DNA from 2 places in the Paenibacillus sp. FSL H7-0703 genome. Region 1 is predicted to be linked to the other one. Evidence: predicted binding sites of a transcription regulator. Region 1 holds the regulator's gene; the other holds the start of a gene.
The links. The regulator Rex, encoded in region 1, represses fermentation and respiration genes when NADH is low (regulators of the CRP and FNR family bind a similar motif). The targets are predictions, from matches to a motif close to TTGTGAAATATTTCACAA.

Region 1 (8,239 bases):
CACTAGTACTGGAGATTACACCATGTTCAGCATCTGTGAGTGCGTTCAGCACTTTACGGATGGCTGTAGTATGTTCCAAAATTTCGCTAACTTCGGTGTATTCTTCTTTATTGGTTGGCTTATGCGTCAGAATGGAGGAATCCATACCGATGCGCTCTACCAATCCTTTTGCCAGAACGGACTCGTCCGTCATATCATACAATTGGTATTTCAGGGAAGAACTCCCTGCATTGATTACGAGAATTTTCATATCCGGTCACCATCCTTGTCGTACTTAAAGAAGCCTTCGCCCGATTTCACGCCCAGATTACCTGCACGCACCATTTTCTTCAGTACGATGGACGGACGATATTTCAATTCGCCGAATTCACGGAACATACGCTCCAGAGCAGCCAAAACGGAATCTAGACCAAAGCGGTCAGCCATTTCCAAAGGACCGCTTTGGAAGTTATAGCCGATTCGCATAGCGTCATCAATATCTTCAGCGGAAGCCACGCCCTCTTGAAGTACATGGGCCGCTTCGTTAATCAGCAGACAGATAATCCGGCTTGTTACGAATCCAGGAGATTCATAAATCATGACTCCTTTTTTCTCCACTATTTCTTCCACGAACATTTTAGTGTGTTCAAATGTATCGTCCGAAGTTTTCAAACCACGAATAATTTCTACAAGATCAATACGGGATACTGGATAAATAAAGTGCATACCAATAACACGCTCAGGATACTTGGTCGAGCTAGCAAGCTCGGTCAGGCTCAGCGTGGATGTATTACTTGCAAGAATAATATTGCTTGGACACACATAGTCTAGCTCTTGGAACACTGCTTTCTTCTCGTCCAGATTCTCTGTAATAGTCTCAATGACCATATCGCAGCTGCCGAGCTCCGCCAAATGGATTACTTTTTGAATACGGGATAAGATCAATTTTTTCTCAGCCTGAGTAATTGCCCACTTTTCCAGTTGTTTGTCCAGACTCGTTTCAATCATATTGTAGGCGTAGTCTAGTTTCTCTGGTGTCTGCTCTACCAGCAGCACATCGATTCCTTTGGACGCGAGCATTTCAGAAATCCCCTGTCCCATGGTGCCGCCGCCGATGACGCCGATTTTTTTAAATTGCATGATTCTTTACTCCACCCTTTCCTGGTCACTCTCATATATTGTATCCTTCTTTGTCGAAAAATACATGTTTATGTCCCAATAGATAATAATATCTTAGCACGGACTAAAAGTAAAAAAAAATAACCAGCATAAAAAATTATGCTGGTAATAAAGCATTTTCACTAAATTGACATCTAAATTGATCTCCAGACAGAGTTTCTTCCTTCATCAGGATGTCAAGTGAGTTGTCGAACACAGGACGATGCTTTTCCAGCAACTCCAAAGTTCGGGTATGCAGGTCAGCCATAATCTCGCCATTTTCCCGCATAAGTTCTTCTTTGGTTACCATTTCCATGTTAATAATGCCAAGTGAAGTCAAACCGGAAGTCATCATCGTATGGACGATGTTCAGCGCCTGCTCAAAATCATTACTTGAGCCGGTACTGCGACCGCCATAGTACATTTCTTCCGCCGTGGCCCCTGCGAGCGAGATCATGATCTGCTCCTCCAGGAACTGCTTGGTGTATAAATAATGCTCTTGCTGTGGATTGTGGCGCACATAGCCAAGCGCTTTCCCACGTGGGCTAAGTGCTACCTGGCTTACGCTACCGGGACGAACAATTTCGGCCATAATAGCATGTCCCAGTTCATGAATCGCTACACGTTTTTTCTCTTCCAACGTCGATTCTCGATCTGTCTTTTCACCCATCATTACTTTGTCAATTGCCATCGACAGATGCTTCTGCGCAATCATTTTCTGATCCTGTCTCATCGCATAGATTGCCGCTTCATTCATCACGCTCTCCAGCTGTGCGCCGGAAAACCCGTAAGATTCCTCAGCAATTTTGTCCAGATTCGCATCTTCCTGAATCGGTTTGTTTTTGGCATGAATTTTAAGAATATGAAGACGGCCCTTCTTGTCAGGCAAATCCACTTGAATATGACGGTCAAAACGCCCTGGACGCGTTAAGGCACTGTCCAGCATTTCTTTACGGTTTGTTGCTGCAATGATCAAAATCCGCGGTGTATCTGCCGAATAAATGCCATCCATTTCTGTCAGCAACTGATTCAAAGTCTGATCATATTCTCGTTGCTGTCCACCCTCACGTTTACCACCAATTACGTCGATCTCGTCAATAAAAATAATCGCATTTTCCTTCTTTTCCTTGGCTGCACGAGTACGTGCCTCCCGAAACAACTCACGAACACGACCCGCGCCAACACCAACGTACATTTCAACAAATTCACTACCTGAGGCTGCAACAAATACAGAATTAGTATAGTGTGCGGCTGCTTTCGCCATCAGTGTTTTCCCTGTTCCCGGAGGACCTGTGAGCAGAACACCTTTTAATGGACGGATACCAAACTTAGAAATTTCATCATGTCGATTCAAAAAGTCCAGGGCCTCACGCAGCTCCTGCTTAGCGCTTTCCTGCCCACCGATTTCCTCAAAAGTCAGTTTGTCCGGACCACTTTTTTTGCGTTTACGTTCTTGCCCAGCACCTACGGCCAAGCCACCACGCGCATGCATGAGCATTAACAAGCCGCTGAGCATCACGCCAGCAACTAGAAGAGGGATAATATTCACCCCAATAAAAACGAGAAATATAATAGTCACCGGCACTATGCCGATTAATGTTTCCTTGATCCATCTAGGCATTAGGCCATACCCCCATTTGCTGAGATTGACGTGGCAATACGATAAACTTGGTCGCTTTACCTTCGCTGAGTCGGATATAGACATTGTTCGAATCCATGTCGGTATCAGCTTTGATACCCGTCTTTTTCTTTTTCATCTGCTCAACTGTAGATGAAATTTGAGTATACTTTTTATTTTCCATCGCTTCGGCTACAGGAAACATGGCCTCAGACCACCATTGATTCAGTGCTGAATTGGAACGATCTTCAATATCCAGCTTAATGGTACGGCTGCCAATGATGGTTTGCCCTTTTTGCTTAACCACATCGACTAATCCGGCCACATCCGCCTGCGGTTTGAGATCTAGTTTCAATACAACCTGATCCTGTTTAATATCTATTTGAGCGCTTGTCACGCCTGGATATTGAGAAACCAGTTTTTCCAGAGGGCTTTGCATTGTAACCTGACGGTAAATGAACCATCCCCCAAATAGCAGCAAAGCTGCCAAAACTGCCGCCACAACGATAGGAACTGCACGCAATTTCAAACAACATCCTCCTCTCAAAATGTAAAACACAGAAGAAACGGGACGAATGTCAACAAACAACCAAATTGCATGATCTTACAGCGATCAGCAATTCTTTTTTCTATCATTTTTGTCTATCACTTATAAAATATAGTATATCATAACGTATATCTAATATCGAAGGCAATGTGTGGAGGAGTTGTGATGAGGCAAAATCTTTGGTTAAGGTGGAGGCGAAACGCTGAGCGTAGGATTTGATCTTACGATCGCTGTTGCCACCCGATTTTTCTCGATTTTATTCTTACTGAGAAAATCCGGCGGCAAAGGCGAACGCTCCGCTTCTCCAGATTCAAATCCTCCACTCCGTACTGCCCGCCATAAAGATGAATTTGCCCTAGGAGAGAAAATGGATAGGTAAAGATGCTTCACTGGTTTTCAGCCCATTTTACGGCATAGCAAGACTAAAAGACGTAAATACGATTTCCATCGCATTTACGTCTTTTTCTTGAGCTTTCAATTATTTACTAGTCATTCATTCCACATCTGCTAATCCTCAACCAGCTCAGTTATTGGGCAAAGTATATTTTACACCCGTCGCTACCCCATCTGAGAAACGATAAAAGGTGTAGTAATGATGACTTCCATCATCGTAAAACAACTGCCACACATATTCGCCATTGAACACACTCGGCTGAAGCCTTACAATTTTTGCACCTGGAAGCTGCTGTTGAATTATTGCCGTCATTTTTTGCTCATCGACTCCGTTCTTCAGCAACTCAGTGTGAACACCGCTATTATCTGCGGCAGGTACGTTAGGTTGTCCTTCCACTTTTTGAAAAGGAACCCACACCATTATATTTTCATTCTGTGCATTTTTCCCTTGAACCACCCAATATACCTGATCCCACACAGACTTCCATGTTTGAGTCGTGCTAACCAGACCACCTGATTGCTTGGCCTTAATGATAGCGGCATTTTTCTCAGCCACCTGGTCTTGAGTAACATAGGAATAATACCAGAAAATGCTGACCAGGATCAGTATTACGGCCAAAATGGCGACCGCTATCCACTTTTTCTTATTTTTCAAACCCGTGCTTCCTCTCTAAGGGGATGTGACACCTGAATTAGCGCGACAGCAGCCCTTCAAAGGCGGCTTGTGCCTCATGTTTGATGCGTTCCTCGTCCATAGTCAGGCATTCGCCGTTTTTCACAACCTGACGACCGTCTACCCATACGTGAACCACGTCTTTGGCGCTTGCTGAGTATACCGCATGGGAAATAAGATCTGTACGCGGCAAGAAATGTGCCTGATTCAGATCCAGCGCGATAAAGTCAGCCTTGTTGCCTGCTGCCAACGCTCCTACTTCTTTTAAACCAATTGACTTTGCACCGTATTCTGTTGCCAGACGCAGCGCTTCACTCGCAGGAACTGCCGTAGGGTCACCAGATACACCCTTGTGAATAAGTGCTGCCAGACGCATTTCCTCGAACATATCCAGGTTATTATTGCTGGCAGGACCATCCGTTCCGAGAGAAACGGTAACCCCTGCACGCAGCAATTCAGGCACTCTTGCTACACCACTTGCCAGCTTCAAGTTGCTACCTGGGTTGTGCGAAACCGCTACACCACGTTCAGCCAGTAAAGCTATTTCTTCGTCATTCAAATGAACGCCATGGGCAACAAGCGAAGGACGGGAGAAAAAGCCAAGCTTATCCAAGTGTGCAACTGGACGCAAACCGTAGTCACGTACGTTTTGCTCCACTTCGGCGATCGTCTCAGACATGTGCGTATGCAGCGGCAAATCCAGATCATGCGCAGCTTGTACGAATTTTTCAATAAACGCAGGTGGACAGGTGTATGGCGCATGCGGTGACATCATCGTTGTAATACGCCCGTCTGCTTTACCATGCCAGTTACGCGCAAAAGTTACGGCCTCAGCCAGCTTGATTCGCTGTTCTTCCTCCGAACATAGTCCAATTGCTCCACGCATCAGACTTGCACGAATACCTGACTCTTCAGCCACACGAGCCACCTCATCCATATGATCGTACATGTCCAGGAAGGTCGTTGTTCCACCTTTCAGCATTTCCAGCACAGACAACGACGTACCCCAGTACACGTCCGTAGATGTAAACTTGGCTTCCATAGGCCACATTTTTTCCTGAAGCCATACTTGAAGTGCCAAGTCATCTCCATGCCCACGCAGCAGAGACATCGCCGCATGACCATGAGTATTAATCAGACCAGGTAAAAACAAAAGCCCCTTACCATCGATCGCTTCCGTCTCTTCCTCACCCGAAGGCAAAGTCTCGCCAATGTAAGTAATGCGGCTATCTTCCACAATCATAAAACCATGGATTACCCCAGCTTCTGGTCCATTTACGGCAAAAGAGCCGTTTTTAATCATCCATTTATTCACTGTCATATTGTGTTTCTTCCTTTCCGTCCTCCAAATAATAAGCGAGGCTAAGCAAATCAGTTGTAAAGTCTGTGGCATGAATCCGAATGTTGGCCGGTGCCTTGAGAGTAGTCGGTGCAAAGTTCAGGATCGCTCCAATTCCACTCTCAATAAGCCTGTCAGCCACGTGCTGTGCTTCAAAATCAGGTACGGTAATAATCCCGATTCGAATGTTTTTTTCTCTCACAGTCGCTTCCAGTTCATCCATCGGTTGCACGACCAATGTATTGATCTTGGTCCCTACCTTATCCGGAAACGCATCAAATACCGCTACAATCTTCATATTGTCTTTTAAATAAGCGTTATAATTCGAAAGGGCTTGCCCCAGATTACCCGCTCCGACCAATACTACATTAATTTGCTGATCGATTTTCAGGATATGGCGTATTTTCTCAATTAGATAAGAAACATCATAACCGATACCCTTCCGACCAAAATCTCCAAAATAGGCGAGATCTTTACGGATTTGGGCCGGGTTCAAATCTAGCCTCTGTCCCAACTCTTGAGAAGAGACCGTAGCCACCTCCCGTTTGTGAAGTGCATTCAGATAACGTAAATATACGGGTAACCTCCGTACGACAGCCTCTGAAATTTTATCTGATTTCATACTTGCTCCCCCTAATTGTAACGAACATACTTAGTGTCCGTCCGTTATGCCTCGGTCTCCGGGGCGGATTGGAGCCATTCGGCGATGCGGGGCACCATTTGCTCCGATGGCATATGCTCCATTTTTGGTCCCGGTAACGAGTACAAAAAGTGCTTTCCGTAATAGGATTCGATCACACGCGTATCGTAAACGATAACGACCCCGTGGTCGCTCGCTGTACGAACCAACCGACCAAATCCCTGTTTGAAGCGAATGACCGCTTGTGGTACAGACAGCTTCATAAATGGATTCTTCTTCTGCTGCTGGAGCAGCTCGCTTTTTGCCTCCAGCAACGGGTGATTCGGCGGTTGAAATGGCAAGCGAACAATGGCTAGACAAGTCAGAGCCTTCCCCGGAATATCGACGCCTTCCCAGAAGCTGCTGGTTCCCAGCAATACAGAAGCTTTGGCTTCCTGAAAACGGCGGGTTAGCTTGCTGCGACTCCCACTGTCCACTCCTTGTCCCAGCACAGTAATTTCGCTGGATGCTAAGGCCTCTTTGAGCGGCTCATACACTTGCCGGAGCATCCGATAGGAAGTAAACAGAACGAGCATTCTCCCCCGCGTCGCCTGAGCAGTCGCTCCTAGAGAGCTAACGAGCATATCTACAAAGTGTGCATCTCCTACACTGCCCTTCACGCTTGGGAAATCCCGTGGAATGACCAGCAACACCTGATCCCTGTAATTAAAGGGTGACGGGAGCTGCGAAGTCATCAGCCGCTCTTGATCTGCGGCCTCCTGCAAGCCAAGCTGATCGATCATGTACTGAAACGACTTATCTACCGATAAGGTAGCAGACGTCAGAATGATGCTTCTTTTTTTGTCAAAAAACATTTCTTTCAACTGGCGGCTCACATCGACGGGCACTGCATAAAATTGTAATGATTTACTGCGGAATTGCCCACTCGCTTCGAGCCAGTATACGGTTGTTTCATCATCGAGTCGCATAAAAAAGCGCAAATTTTCTCGAATCCCCGCCAGATCCTTGAGCAAGCCCGTGATATCTGTAATAAGGCTATCCGCCGCATAATCGTCATGTTCTTCCTTGACGTCCAGCATCAGCTTGTCGCCCTTGCGCAAAATTTCACTCATCGTTACATATAACTGATTTTCCAAAGCCCCCGCCTGATCCCACTTTGCAGGCTTGGCTGAAGGTTTGAGACGGGAAGAAAACTGTCCTGTTTCACCCGGTGTCGCATCGCTTCGCTCTGGCAACATGCCAAACAGCTTGTCGCTTAGCAGGTCCCAAGTTTCCTTAACCTCTAACACGAGCGGATACATCTGATCGATGGTTGAGGCCCAATCCGTCGACTTCTCGTGCCCCGATTTCGCCAACTGTTGACGAAGTGAGGGCAGTTGTCCATTCTTGCTGTCTTTGAAAAGTCGCGTCAGTGTATGCACGAGTGTGAAATATTTCATATGCATACCTAGGTGCTTACCAGCTACTTCCTCCAGGTGATGGGCTTCATCAATCACCAGATGTTCATAGCTCGGCAACAACTGGTGACTAGCTTTGACGTCTGTAAACAACTTAGAGTGATTCGTAATAACAACATCCGCTATCCCTGCTTCATGGCGTGCACGATGATAATAGCATTTGCGGAACCATGGGCAAGAACGACCAAGACAGGACTCTGAATCACTCGCCACCGTTTCCCAGAAATCTCCACCACGGTTGCTCAGATTCAGTTCTTCATCATCACCGGTTTCTGTTAGCGTCAACCAGACGATCATCTGAGCAGCTGTAATTAAATCTTCCTTCGGTGTCGCGAAGTCTCTTCTGTTTATTTTATGTTCAAACTTACGCAGACACAAATAATGTCCCCGACCCTTGAAAATAGCAGCCCGGAACGGAAACGGAATCACCTTAGT
Region 2 (8,239 bases), on a different contig from region 1:
AGATGAGCATAAGCAAATACAACGCGGCCTCCAAGCTTTTCGGGGGCCGTATTTTTTTATGTATATTTTATGTACAAGCCTTCAACAATCATTTTTGCTTGTTTATTCACCCTTTTCGCTTCAGTAAATATATTATGAATATCTTCGAAGCGGGGCGATGAACTACCTGTCACCTCTACAGTAGGAAGAATGGTGAGGAGGAGATATTTGAATATGAAACACAGAAAACCGTTCAGGTTCAGTGGTGCTTCAAAAAGAGACGAAGACTGTAAGCCAGCAAGAGTAAATAGAAATATAGAAGAGCTTCTCAAGCTTATTAATGAATTGACTGCGATCATCCCACTTGTATTCGCAAGCCCCTCTGCGGCTAATGTATCTTCCTTGCAACAGATTTTAAGACGTTTGTTGTCTCTGGCGAAAAGCTTAAGACCTAGAGGCGGGATTAAGGCAGACTTACTGGCAGCGCTGGAACTTGCTATTGTAGCGATAGAAGCCACGCCTTTCTCCCCAATCAGCGTAGGAACTACACTACAACAGTTACTGGATGTCCTATTGTCCATCGTTTTACAGGAACCCCTCGATCCTGCTCTTAAAGACAGCTTAATCAGCGCGATCAGAATCGCTGGAACGACGGTTAGCAACGTATTAGGTGAAACATACTTGTCAGGGGAGCCAGGTGCACAAGGACCTCCTGGACCTGCGGGACCCGGCGGTGCGCCTGGACCAGCAGGTGGACCTGGCCCACAAGGGCCTCCCGGGCCTGCGGGGCCTGCCGGACCAGTTGGAGCGGCTGGACCTATTGGCGCCGCCGGGCCTATCGGGGCCGCTGGACCGGAAGGCCCTGCCGGACCTGTCGGCGCTACGGGTGCTGCGGGACCTGCCGGGGGTGTGACAGGCGCCACGGGCGCTACGGGCGCGGATGGATTGATCGGGCCAGCCGGGGTCACAGGACCGACCGGGGCTGATGGGTTGCCGGGCGCGGTTGGCGCGGTCGGACCTGCTGGGGTCACAGGGCCGACCGGAGCTGATGGGCTGCCGGGTGCGGCTGGTGCTACCGGAGCCACGGGCACGGCTGGTGTTACTGGAGCGACCGGTTCGGGAGCCATCATTCCGTTTGCTTCGGGCGGACCTGCTATCCTGACAACCGTTCTTGGCGGGGTGGTAGGAACCACCAGTTTGATCGGCTTTGGAAGCTCAGCAACAGGGATTAGCCTTGTAGGCGGGGCCATTGACCTGACAGGTACACTTGTAGGACCTCTGATCAACTTTGCTTTTTCCGTACCACGGGATGGCGTAATTACATCTATTGCTGGTTACTTCAGTACAACAGCTGCGTTAACTCTCGTGGGTTCAACTGCGACGATTACTGCCCAGTTGTTTAGTTCCCCAACACCTAATAATACCTTCACAGCAGTTCCCGGAGCTATCGTTACATTGGCCCCTTCACTGGCTGGCATTATTGCTTTGGGAACGATCTCTAGCGGTATTACTACCGGGTTGGCTATACCGGTAACCGCACAGACTCGTCTGCTCCTTGTCTTCTCTGCAACAGCTACGGGACTTTCCCTCGTAAACACTATCGTAGGTTATGCAAGTGCAGGCGTTACCATTACCTGATCCAAGACGAAAAAAGGGCCCAACAGAATTGTTCCTGTCAAGCCCTTTTTTATTTGTATTCCATCAGACGAACTAAACCGTTTCGAGTGATACTTTAACTTCTTCTCCCTCTTCACAAACGGCGAAAGTTTTAACTTGTCCGTGATCAGGCTCTTGAACGATGCCTGTCTGCAGATCAATTTTCCAGTCATATAAAGGGTCATAGATATAATGACCAGATACTATCGCCTCTGTAAGAGGACCTCTTTTGGGATGAGGATTGATATTTTCAACGGCATAAAGCTCATTCTCCGAAGTGCGGAAAACAGCAATTTCAGCACCTTTGATATGGATGGTACGCCCTATTCTGATCGGAAAATCCTTACTGTGACCGACGACAAGCCATTCGGCATTTTTGATCATTTGCTTGATCGCTCCCTTCCTCAGGCATTTTAGATACAATTACACAATAGACGGAGTGACAACCTCAAATAGATTTTTGCGTGTATCCTCATCATTGATGATCTTTTTCCACGGGTCTTCCACCTGTTGTAGTGCAAATTCGATGCGTTCTACTAAAGCTTGTCGATGATCTGTATCCTGAACGACAGCCTTCTGAATCTCTTCCAGACCGATCCGTTCCACCCACTCCGACGTGCGCTCCAGGTATTGTCCTGTTTCCCGGTAGAGTTGCATTACGCTACCTACAATATCAATCAACTCGGCGTCGGTTTTCACTTTACAGAGTGAATCAGCCAACCGTGCTTTAATACCGCCATTACCACCGATAAAGATCTCCCAGCCCCCATCATTACCTACGATTCCGATATCTTTGGTACATGATTCCGCACAGTTACGTGGACATCCATTAACTGCTAATTTGAATTTTGCTGGGAAATCCAGTCGTTCGAATTTTCGTTCCAACACTTCTCCCATTCCCATCGAGTCCTGTGTGCCAAACCGGCAAAATTGCGATCCAACACAGGTTTTAACCGTACGAAGTGACTTCGCGTAGGCATATCCCGACGGCATATCGAGTTCTTCCCATACTTTAGGCAGATCCTCTTTACGGACACCGATCAAATCCAACCGCTGTCCTCCTGTTACTTTAACGACCTTAACGTTGTATTTAAGAGAAACATCTGCTATCTTCTTCAAATCTTCTGGGGTCGTTACACCGCCGTACATTCTAGGAACAACTGTAAACGTTCCATCCTTTTGAATGTTTGCGTGCAATCGCTCATTTACAAAACGGGAATCTCCCTCATTTTCATAGGTATCCGGGTTAATCATTCCCAAATAGTAATTCAGCGCCGGGCGGCATTTGGAGCATCCTTCATCATTATGCCAACCCAGTACATTCATAACTTCACGCGTTGTTGTCAGCCCTTTGGTTTTGATCGCTTCCACAATCTCGTCCCGACTCAATGATGTGCAACCACATATTCCTTGCTTGGCTGACGTCTTGAAGCTGTCTCCAAGAACATATTGTAAAATTTGCTCAACGACAGGCTTACATCCTCCACAGGAACGCGTTGCTCCGGTGCATGCCTTAATTTCATCGACTGTTGTCAGTCCATTATCATTAATTGCATCCACAATCGCCTTTTTAGTCACACCGTTACAGCCGCAGACAATTTCATCATCCGCCATCGTTTCAGCGGATAATGTTTTCGCCCCGTGATTGCTACATCCAGTACCCATGATCTGTCCATATATCTCATCTGTCATCAATGTTTGCTGACGTACATATTTTTGAAGACTAGCAGATTCGCTCACATCGCCAAACAGTACAGTTCCAACAATCTTATTTTCACGAAGCAGCACTTTTTTGTATGTGCGCTTCCACTCATCCTTTGCAACAATCACCGTATGTTCAGGCTGAGTTATGAATTCGCCAGCTGAGAAAACATCCACCCCTGAAATTTTGAGCTTGGTAGAAACCACCGATCCCATATAACCTTCAGTTTCCGCGCCTGCCAAATGTTTGGCAATGACACTTCCCTGCTCAAACAGCGGAGCTACCAGACCATAACAGATTCCGCGGTGTTCAACACATTCCCCTACGGCGTATACATCCGGTACGGAGGTTCTCATCAAATCATCGACTATGATACCACGGTTCGTTTCCATACCACTTTGCACAGCCACCTGAATATTAGGCTTGATCCCGACGGCCATAACGACCAAATCCGCTTCTAGCTCGCTTCCGTCTGAAAACCGCAGCCCTTGTACCCGATCTTGACCATACACTTCCGCAGTTTGCATTTGCATAGCAAACTTGATTCCCTGGCGTTCTAGTTCTGCTTTCAGCATCGCAGAGGCTTCCCGGTCCAGCTGGCGTTCCATCAAATCCTCCATTAAATGAACGACCGTAACATCCATTCCCAGGTTGACCAAGCCTTTAGCTGCTTCCAGCCCTAACAGACCTCCACCAATGACAGCTGCCTTTTTAAAGGTCTTCGCTGCCTCAAGCATTGCCGAGCAATCGGCGATATCTCGGAAACCGATGACACCCGGTAATTCCTTACCCGGAATAGGCAGAATAAATGATTGTGAGCCAGTAGCTACCAAAGCTACATCGTAATCAATTTCCAGTCCGTCTTCGGTGTGAATCTTCTTGTTCTCACCGTCGATGCTTTTCACCATTTTTCCTGTATACAAAGTAATCCCTTGATCCGCATACCATTGCAAATCGTTCAGTATGATATCATCAATCGTTTTACTGCCTTCCAACACATAAGAGAGCATGATCCTGTTATAGTTCGGATGCGGCTCATTTCCCAGGACCGTAATTTCATACTTATCTGTTAATTTTAAAATTTGTTCGACCGTATTGATACCAGCCATCCCGTTCCCTATAACCACAAGTTTCTGTTTACTGTTTATCATATACCGGTTCCTCCATTCATTCGACGATACTCCCTATCCGACGACATCTCCTACGTTCCTATGAATATTGCTTATGCTTCTATTCTAATACAGCAGACAGAGCTATATGTGATTACAGTCACAATATAGTTCAAATTAAGAATATTTAGGGATTTCCCTATTCTATTTCAAGGGATAAAGGTAAGGAGCTGAAATTGAGTTAAAAAAAAAGGACCAGCTAGCTGGTCGCTTTGTTAAATTTATGAATGATGACTTTGACTCAAATGGGTGAAATATTCAGCAATTTCCCGCGTAGCCCGGGATGGACGCCAGCCGCGATTTTTTCCATCTGTGTACTATGAACCATAAGAAATTTATTTTTCTTAGTCAACAGTGGGTTCTCCCGGCTACCTTCTCCCGCTTCAAGTGGCATATTCGTTCCTGCCGGAAGGATCACAATCGTCAAGTATCCTTCACTGTCAACTTTACAGGGAGCATAATGAAGTGTCGTTGAATATATCTCGACAACCGTGTTTTTAGGCTGAAAAAACACCTGAACATTTGCACTGTTATAGGAATTGTCTTCAATGTCCTGTACTCTACCGACAAGATGAATACAGTCTGTAGCGGCAATCACCACCTCGCTGCCCTGATGATATTCCAACCCGGTCAGACCCGTATTCTGACCTACGCAAAAACCAGCCTGAATTGGAAGTTGACCGTACACCTGATCTTGAATCTGGTGAATTACACCGAAGTCTTCGAGTTCTGTGACCGAAGGTACATAATGATTTCCCTGATCAGGTACGCTGGTCGTATCTTTTGCATACTTGATGAGCTCCGTGGTATTGAAATGAGACAGCAGCCTCCCATACGGGCGGAATGCTTCGCTCATTACCTCATAAATGACCAAAGGTGCATTGACTTGATTTAGTCTTTCGATAGTCTTCATAACTTGACCTCCAGCAATGAATCTCCCGTATGCACTCGGTTGTTCCCCAGCACCTTAACTTCAGAGTATTCGGCTGTATTCGTTACAATAACCGGAGTAGTTATGTCATAGCCCATAGCTTTAATTGCTCCAATATCAAACTCGACCAGCAGTTGGCCCTTGGTAACCCGATCCCCTTCTGAGATAAGTGTTTTAAAATGCTGTCCTTTCAACTTGACGGTGTCCATACCAATGTGAACTAGGATCTCCGTTCCTCCATCCGATACAATGCCAATCGCATGGCCTGTACGGAAGGCATTAGCTATAGTTCCATTGAATGGAGAGAGCAGTTTGCCATCCTCAGGCACAATAGCAACGCCTTTACCCATGGCTCCCGTAGAGAACACTTCATCAGATATTTCAGATAACGGTTTGACAGCACCCGTCAGCGGGCTGGAAATATTCTCGTTCGTTAGCGCATGAGCTGGGGTTGCAGCTTCTTTCTTCTCTTCATGGACTGCAATCATTTCTGTTTCCATGGAATCATTAAATCCAAAGAAATACGTGGTAATGGCTGTGAATATATAAGCTACGATAATGGCAATTACGAATCCGGCAAATCCTGTGCCGAAGAATATCGGCAGGGATGCCAAGCCCGGTATACCTGGAGCAATTGCCACGGAACCCGCCGCACCTGTGATTGCCCCGGCGATAGCGCCCCCGATAATAGCCCATACGAACGTTTTTTTGTAGCGGATACTAATCCCGTAGATGATCGGTTCCGTGATGCCAAACAAACCTGTTATCGCTGCAGGCCCTGCAATCGCTCTCACTTTTGGATTTCTGGTTTTAAGGAATACACCCAGTGCCGCACCTGCTTGTGCAAAGTTAGAAGGCGCAAATAATGGTTTCAAAGTATCATGACCGTATACCGCAATGTTATTGTACATGATAGGAATAAACGCCCAGTGGAGCCCCATAACAACTAACATCTGCCACCCGGCACCTACAATGACTCCCGCTACAATCGGACTCAAATTGTATAAGAAAGTGTAACCCTTAGCCAGCCCCAAGCTCGCATATATTCCAATTGGTCCAACCGCAATCAGAGTCAAGGGAACAATGACCATCAGACAGATAAGTGGCGTTATAAAATTTTTCACGCTATCATGAATTACTCTATTCAGGAATTTCTCCAGAATGGATAGCAACCAAACCGCGATAATCACTGGAATAACCGAAGAAGTATAACTCATAAGAACAACAGGAATATTGAAGAACGAAATATCCGTTTTATCGTTATACAAAGTAATAATATTCGGATACACCAGAGCCCCTGCTACCGCAAGCGCAACAAAGGTATTGGCTCCAAATTTCTTCGAAGAGGTCACAGCAATCGCGATCGGCAGGAAATAAAAGATACTGTCTGCGGCAGCGAACCAGATCGAATAGACACCACCTGTTTTGGTGAGCCATCCTAACGAGACGAGCATTAATAAAAGCCCTTTCAAAATCCCCGAAGCTGCCAGTGCCCCCAAAAATGGTGTAAAAATACCGGAAATAATGTCCACCGTTTTGTTGAACCAGTTGCCTTCAGGAGCAGCGGATGCATTCGATTTGTCGTCATCTCCAAGGCTACTGATCTTTAAAATGTCTTTATATACGTCCCCTACCGTATTTCCAATGACCACTTGATATTGTCCACCGTTTTCAACAACTGTAATAACCCCGGGAATATTTTGTGTTTGGTTCTTGTCGGCCTGATCCCTGCTATTTAATTTAAATCTTAACCGAGTGGCACAATGCACCAAGCTAGAGACATTTCCTTCTCCGCCAACGGACGCTAAAATGTCTTTTGCCAGTTTTTCATCGGACATACTGCTCGCTCCTTTAATCCTCATTTGGCATCTATGAAAGTAAACGTTTACATTGATGGTGGTAATTCAAAGACTCTACGCGCACTCCAAGGAGTACGAAAAGAATATAGAGTCTCTGAATTACACGGGGTCAATCGTTACCGGCTTCTTCCTACCATTCTCTTGATTGTATGTCTGCGTCCTTTAATGGACAGCGCAAGCTGGTATACGTTCTCAGGAAGAGGTGTTCCTGCATAACCACCATCTCCAATGGCATGAATATCCGCGCCCGTCTGTTTCATCATGAGTGCGATCCAGGCAATCGTTTGAACATCTGCCCCTTCAACTGAGCTGTTCAGGAAAGAAAGAGCAAGCGTTCCGGGTTTATATGAATGGACAAATTCTACACATTGTCTGACGTGCTCCACTGTAATACCATGTCTGGAGCCAGGTGCAGGCAACGTAATAACGTCAGCACCAGAATCGATCAAGTCCTTTATAATTTCATTGGAAGGTCTCTCGCTCAGTGGATCACCCAATACTTTCTCAATGGTTCCGTCTTCCCATTTTCCGGCGCAGATCAGGATTTTGTCTCCCAGTGTTTCTTTTGCCAGCTTGGTAGCCTCAATGATCCGTTCAAAGGTTGTACCTGCGGAAGGATTTCCTCCCAATACGATAAAGTCAGCTCCAATCTCTAAGGCACGCAGGAAGTTCTCTCTGGAAGCGATTCTTCCTTCTTTGGCCTCCACATATTGTTCTCCCGCAACCTGAGCATCCGGGCTTGGACACTCAAAATAAATACCGAGCGGAACACCGGCCCATTCCTTGATTTGCTTCAGGCTATACGGCTTATCAGCCAGCTTGCCATGCTTCATTTCACACAATCCGATATTGGATTCTTCCTTGATCATATCAAAGCCATTCAGCATAACCATATCTGCGCCGTAAGCTGCTTGGATCTCCGCATTGGTAACGCCATCGACCA

Region 2: the regulator Rex is predicted to act here: its motif matches at 4,595-4,612, upstream of nirB (nitrite reductase large subunit NirB).

What each region holds. Positions count from the first base shown of each region.
Region 1 is NZ_JBBOPF010000003.1:37,611-45,849, forward strand. Features, by position in the region: gene MHB46_RS25505 (acetate/propionate family kinase) at 1-250, opposite strand, end outside; gene MHB46_RS25510 (3-hydroxyacyl-CoA dehydrogenase family protein) at 247-1,119, opposite strand; gene MHB46_RS25515 (AAA family ATPase) at 1,256-2,758, opposite strand; gene MHB46_RS25520 (hypothetical protein) at 2,751-3,284, opposite strand; gene MHB46_RS25525 (cell wall elongation regulator TseB-like domain-containing protein) at 3,826-4,350, opposite strand; gene MHB46_RS25530 (amidohydrolase) at 4,388-5,689, opposite strand; gene MHB46_RS25535 (redox-sensing transcriptional repressor Rex) at 5,676-6,329, opposite strand; gene dinG (ATP-dependent DNA helicase DinG) at 6,374-8,239, opposite strand, start outside.
Region 2 is NZ_JBBOPF010000001.1:2,526,547-2,534,785, forward strand. Features, by position in the region: gene MHB46_RS11000 (exosporium glycoprotein BclB-related protein) at 214-1,617, shown strand; gene nirD (nitrite reductase small subunit NirD) at 1,690-2,019, opposite strand; gene nirB (nitrite reductase large subunit NirB) at 2,059-4,488, opposite strand; gene MHB46_RS11015 (DUF4867 family protein) at 4,748-5,419, opposite strand; gene MHB46_RS11020 (beta-glucoside-specific PTS transporter subunit IIABC) at 5,416-7,275, opposite strand; gene MHB46_RS11025 (DUF7916 family protein) at 7,413-8,239, opposite strand, start outside.